2 regions of the Paenibacillus borealis genome follow, and region 2 is predicted to be linked to the other one. Evidence: riboswitches for the same ligand, from Rfam matches in the RefSeq annotation. Region 2 holds a riboswitch; the other holds the start of a gene.
What was found. A riboswitch is a leader RNA that binds a small molecule or an ion and turns the genes downstream of it on or off. The one in region 2 is predicted to bind cyclic di-GMP.

Region 1 (3,115 bases), 170 kb from region 2:
TTGGTGCTGCTGTCGGCGTTGCCGTCGGCGCTGTTGTCGGCGTTGCCGTCGGCGCTGGTGTTGGTGTTGCCGTTGCTGTTGGTGTTGGTGTTGCTTCTGGTGTCGGTACCGCTGTCGGTGTCGCCGTTGGCGTTGTTGTCGGTGTTGCCGCCGCTGTCGGCGTTGTTGTTGGCGTTGCTGTTGCTGTTGGTGTTGCTGTTGCTTCTGGTGTCGGTACCGCTGTCGGTGTCGCCGTTGGAGCTATTGTCGGCGTTGCCGTTGGCGTTGTTGTCGGTGTTGCCGTTGCTTCTGGTGTCGGTGTTGCCGTTGCTTCTGGTGTCGGTGTTGCTGTTGATTCCGGCGTCGGTGTTGCTGTTGGCGTCGGCGTCACTGCCGGCGTTGCTGTTGATTCCGGCGTCGGTGTCGCTGTTGGCGTCGGCGTCACTGCCGGCGTTGCTGTTGATTCCGGCGGATCTTGCCCTTTATAAGGAACATGGTGAGATTCTCCTGTTCCTGAGAGCGAAGCTCCGATCAAATTTCCGTTGATTTGACCATTATTGAATTGAATGGAGGCATATGGAGCCAGTATAGAACCCATAACTCCGATACTCTCAATTTGAAGATGGGTTGCCTGACTGAAGTTATATAGCACTTTGCTATTCATAGAGTTGTCCTTATTATCACTGCCATTAATTCTAATGCCCATATTTTTCATCGTAACTGAAGTGCCCGATACATTTACTACAGCCGTCGAACCGCTGGGAATCTCGATTCTCAGCCCATTAGCACTAGACAGCTTACTGCCATTGACAACAAATACGTTAACATCTGAATTTGTACCTACGAGAATCAGACTGCCATAATCGTCAGTTGTAGTACTATTTGTAGGAAGCCCTGCAAGCTGCTGCGATTTATCACGGAGCAAGCCGAATTCGGCTGTGAAGTCTATGGCGTTCGCTATCAGCTGTAAGGTTCCTGTACCATTACGGGGGCCGCCGCTACCGCTGTATTTCCCGCCGTACACCGCGTCTCCGACAGTTTCTCCACGTTCATAGTAAAGATCGCCCCCGGCAACAAGAGAATAAGCCTCCTGCGTTTCCTGAGAGCTTAGTTTGTGCCCCACCGAGTAACCCTCACTTAGTTTCACATTTCCGCCTGCGGCTAATCTGCCTTCAATATCGCTTCTGTAGGCATCGACACTTCCCAATATGAACACATTATACTTGGACGCATTGCCCGGCAGAGAAGCCCCCTCGGCTCTAACTGAAATGCTCCCCAGTGAAATGATTCCGCCGCCTCCAACAATCAGAACTGTTATAAGTCCGAACACCATAAGACGCTTGAATTTAGTTAATTGGAACATACAGACTCACCTCACAGTTAATATAGATATAGGCCACGTTTATAACAAAAAAAGACCGCCGGAAAGAGGGATACTCTCTTTACGGCAGTCGGACGATCGTTGCGCTTCATCGCGCTTTAGACTCCTGGACTTTGCGTCCCGTTCTTTCGAACGGTTTGCGTTTATACGTCAGTGAACTATTAGATTGTGAAATTATGTACTAAATCAAACTTCCATACTAAAGTCTATGACATTAGTTACTTTAGAACTAATTTTAGTTTATCCGCTATCTAGGCTTATTGTCAACGAAATCCTTTGAAACATTTGGCAATAGATTATATCTACCGATCCGCTCCAAAGTACTGTTACAAAAGGTTTTTTCAATAGAAAGCTTAGTCTTTCCGCCCAAAACCCTAATCCCTATACTCCCTCGGATTCGACTTTATAGTATTTTTGAAACTATGTAAAAAGAACTAATTTTCATATTGTAAATTTAAACTTAAATAATAACTCTGACAGCCGTAAAATCGCAACTCCGTTTCCCTTAGCACATTCGCTTTCACGAGAAATATAGAAATAAATATATATTGTTATAAAAAAGGCTGCTTCGGGAGAACGTCTTCTCCCAAAGCAGCCTTTTCCCGATTCAGCGGTGCTACCAACAATCTTTCATAAAGATCTTACGGATTGCATTTATTTACGTTTATCTGTTCTGGATCTTCTACTAAGGAATATCCCCAATCCTGCAAGAGCTATACCAACCAAATAATAAGGAGCCGGACTTGATTCACCAGTCTTCGGCAGCGTAGCATCCGCAGGCACATTGCCTAACGGAATATTTTCATCAATGATGGTCACAACCGGCGTCGGGCTTGGTGTTACTGATGGTGTTGGGGTTAGGCTTGGTTTCACCACTAACGGCTGAGGTGTTGCTGTTGCCACAGGGCCCAAAGGCAGCGGATCATCAATGATTATTGTATCGGGATTTACGATATAACCGATTATTGGAGTCGGCGTCGGCACTACATTAATAAAGACAGGCGGTGCAGACGATGGCACTGGTGCCGGTGGTGATGTCGGTGCTGGTGTTGGTGTCGGAGTAGGCGTTGGCTCTACCGTCGGTGTCGGTGTTGGTGTTGGCTCTACCGTCGGCGTTGGTGTCGGTGTCGGCTCTACCGTTGGCGTTGGTGTTGGTGTCGGCTCTACCGTCGGCGTTGGTGTTGGTGTCGGCTCTACCGTTGGCGTTGGTGTTGGTGTTGGTGTCGGCTCTACCGTTGGCGTTGGTGTTGGTGTTGGTGTCGGCTCTACCGTTGGCGTTGGCGTTGGTGTTGGTGTTGGTGTTGGTTCGGCCGTTGGCGTTGGTGTTGGTTCAGCTGTTGGCGTTGGTGTTGGTTCAGCTGTTGGCGTTGGTGTTGGTTCTACCGTTGGCGTTGGTGTTGGTTCGGCCGTTGGCGTTGGTGTCGGTGCTACTGTTGGCGTTGGTGTTGGTTCGGCCGTCGGCGTTGGTGTTGGTGTCGGTTCGGCCGTCGGTGTTGGTGTCGGTGCTGCTGTTGGCGTTGGTGTTGGTTCGGCCGTTGGCGTTGGTGTCGGTGCTGCTGTTGGCGTTGGTGTTGGCTCGGCCGTTGGCGTTGGTGTTGGCTCGGCCGTTGGTGCCGGCGTTGGTGTTGGTGTCGGTTCGGCCGTCGGTGTTGGTGTCGGTGCTGCTGTTGGCGTTGGTGTTGGCTCGGCCGTCGGCGTCGGTGTCGGTGCTGCTGTTGGCGTCGGTGTTGGCTCTGCCGTTGGCGTTGGTGTTGG
Region 2 (3,115 bases):
AGAGATGGAGTGCGGGGTTCATCCAGTTCCTGAAATTCAATGCGGTAGGCCTGCTGAATACACTGATAGATTTTGCTGTATTCACACTGCTGCATTCCCTTGGGATGGTCAACACCCCTGCGCAGATTATTTCCTACAGCGCCGGTACGGCCAACAGCTTCTTCTGGAATAAAAAGGTGACCTTCCGCGACCGGAACAGAGGCAATAAAGAGAGCTTCGACCGGATGCAGCTGGTCAGATTTATCGTGCTGAACCTGCTGGTGCTGGGCATATCGGTGCTGCTGATTCATATTCTGACTGGGGTTCTTGGTATTCAAGTGCTGATTGCCAAAGTGCTGGTTACGTTCGTTACAGTAATCATTAATTTTTTCGGAAGCCGTAAATGGGTATTCTGACTATATGAAAGCAATGCTTCTTATTATTCCGGGAGGGTAACATCTATTCTATATTACGGAGGCGATTATCATGCGGAAGTTATCCTATTTGATTATACTTGCCGGGGTTCTGATTATGCTCTATCCCAAAGGAAGCGAATGGTACAATGACCGTCAGCAGCAAAAGCTGCTGGAAGAAGCCGAGCAGGCCTACAGTGAAATCGTTCCGTCAGCCTCAGCCCCGGCAGGTGCTGATCTAAGTAAACCTTATGCGGAAGTTACCCAACTGCTGGCAGAAGAGTCGGCTGCGGAAGAGCCCGAGCCCTCAGCAGCTCCTGAGATTGAAGTCGGGGGCAAGGTAATGGCAATCATCCAAATCGACAAAATAGACCTGAAGCTGCCTGTACTGGAAGGCGCCACCAAGGCGAATATGAAGCATGCTGCTGCGCACATGAAGGAGACGGCTCCGCTCGGCGCAGTCGGCAATGCTGCCATTGCGGCGCATAGATCCAGAACTACGGGCAGGCTGTTTAACAGATTGAATGAAGTCGGAGTCGGGGATACCATATCCGTTACAACCGGCAAGCAGGACTACAATTATGTAGTTTATGATGTAACTATTGTAGAGCCGACCGATGTATCCGTATTGAAAGGCAATGATGATGACAAGATTCTTACGCTCATTACCTGCGATCCGCTTGTGAATCCAACTCACAGACTTATCATTCATGCGAAGTTATCTTAATCTATGTAGAATAATGACGAATAAACCTAAAAAAACTTAAAATTTTTATGTTTTCTCGCTCAAATCTAGTGATTTAGGTCTTGATAATAGAAATAGATATGGTAAGATATAACTATACAAAGCTAATACACGATAACGGCAAACCTATCGAAAGGTAGGGACGCAAAGCTAGAGGGCCTTCCCGTCAGGATGGCAGCCAGCTACCGAATGAAGAGGCTTTTTTTGTTTGTTCTAATTGCAAATCTAGCATTTTATGGTAGAAGCAAGGACAGATAAAGCTTATACGATAACGGCAAACCTATCGAAAGGTAGGGACGCAAAGCTAAAGGGCCTTCCCGTAAGGATGGCAGCCAGCTACCGAAAGGGGTTTTATCCAATGAAGAAGTTCTATTTAATGTTGGTTACACTATTCGTAGTGGTTACATCGGTGCAGACAGGTACAGCTCAAGCTGCTAATGCAGATGCAAGCTGGTTGAACATAGGTCAACTCGATCAAGGTGTTATCGGAGTTTCTTATGATGTTCCTAAGGATAAGAAGATCAAGCTGATGATCACCAAAGACAATAACAGCTATACCTACAACTTGTACACTTCCAAACCAACTGAAACATTCCCGCTGCAACAAGGAAATGGTTCTTATAAGGTTTCCGTACTTGAGAACACTACCGGCAACAAATACAAAGTAATCTCTTCCGAAACGGTAGATCTTAGCCTGAGCAATGCCAACGCAGTATATCTGAGCTCCGTACAGAATGTGAAATGGAGTTCTTCCGATAAAGCAGTCCTGAAAGCAGCACAGCTTACACAAGGTTTGACATCAGACGAAGCTAAAGTGAAAGCTATCTATAACTACATCGTAGCCAATGTGAAATATGATTATTCCTTGGCTTCCAGTGTAACTACAGATTACATCCCTAATAACGACACTACACTGGCTACCAAGAAGGGAATCTGCTACGATTACGCTTCCTTATTCGCTACTATGCTTCGCAGTGAAGGCATCCCAACTAAATTGGTTATGGGTAACACCAGCTATGTTACATCCTACCACGCTTGGAATGAAGTGTTCCTTAACGGCAAATGGGTAACTATTGATACTACAGTTGACGCTGGTCTTGCTAAGAACAGCAAAACAGCAGATCTTGTAAAAGTAGCAAGCAAATATACAGCAGCTAAATTCTACTAAGATTAGCTATAATCATAGATTCATCCGAGGATAACCCGCTTAATCATTAAGCGGGTTATTTTTATTTTGGAAAAGGTTGCTTTTTGATAGGGAGATAGGGTATTATAAATAAGCGTTGTTGGAGCAGTGAACTTAATGAGAAATGACTTAAATAAGTAATTTCAAAATAAAGCTTGCATTACTCTGATAAACGTGATATATTATAAGAGTTGCTGGTGACGCGGTAAGCGGCGCTAACAACGAGCTTGATCTTTGAAAACTGAACAACGAGTGAGTATCGGAAATCACCTTGGTGAGATCCAAATTAGAGAATATAACATTCTCGTCAGATGTTTCAAAATGAGCAATCGCTCTTTCTAAATACAATTTGGAGAGTTTGATCCTGGCTCAGGACGAACGCTGGCGGCGTGCCTAATACATGCAAGTCGAGCGGAGTTTGAATGGAAGCTTGCTTCCATTCATGCTTAGCGGCGGACGGGTGAGTAACACGTAGGCAACCTGCCCTCAAGACTGGGATAACTACCGGAAACGGTAGCTAATACCGGATAATTTCTTTCCTCTCCTGAAGAGAGAATGAAAGGCGGAGCAATCTGCCACTTGGGGATGGGCCTGCGGCGCATTAGCTAGTTGGTGGGGTAACGGCCCACCAAGGCGACGATGCGTAGCCGACCTGAGAGGGTGAACGGCCACACTGGGACTGAGACACGGCCCAGACTCCTACGGGAGGCAGCAGTAGGGAATCTTCCGCAATGGGCGAAAGCCTGACGGAGCAACGCCGCGTGAGTGATGAAGGTTTTCGGATCGTAAAGC

Region 1: linked by a shared signal. The riboswitch ahead of PBOR_RS36765 (choice-of-anchor A family protein) and the one ahead of PBOR_RS03245 (transglutaminase-like domain-containing protein) in region 2 are both predicted to bind cyclic di-GMP.

Annotation. Positions count from the first base shown of each region.
Region 1 covers NZ_CP009285.1:577,411-580,525, reverse strand. The annotation lists gene PBOR_RS36765 (choice-of-anchor A family protein) at 1-1,342, opposite strand, end outside; cyclic di-GMP riboswitch class I at 1,423-1,512, opposite strand; gene PBOR_RS37590 (choice-of-anchor A family protein) at 2,015-3,115, opposite strand, start outside.
Region 2 covers NZ_CP009285.1:742,800-745,914, forward strand. The annotation lists gene PBOR_RS03230 (glycosyltransferase family 2 protein) at 1-1, shown strand, start outside; gene PBOR_RS03235 (GtrA family protein) at 1-395, shown strand, start outside; gene PBOR_RS03240 (class D sortase) at 466-1,119, shown strand; cyclic di-GMP riboswitch class I at 1,247-1,327, shown strand; cyclic di-GMP riboswitch class I at 1,401-1,481, shown strand; gene PBOR_RS03245 (transglutaminase-like domain-containing protein) at 1,514-2,305, shown strand; rRNA gene PBOR_RS03250 (16S ribosomal RNA) at 2,670-3,115, shown strand, end outside.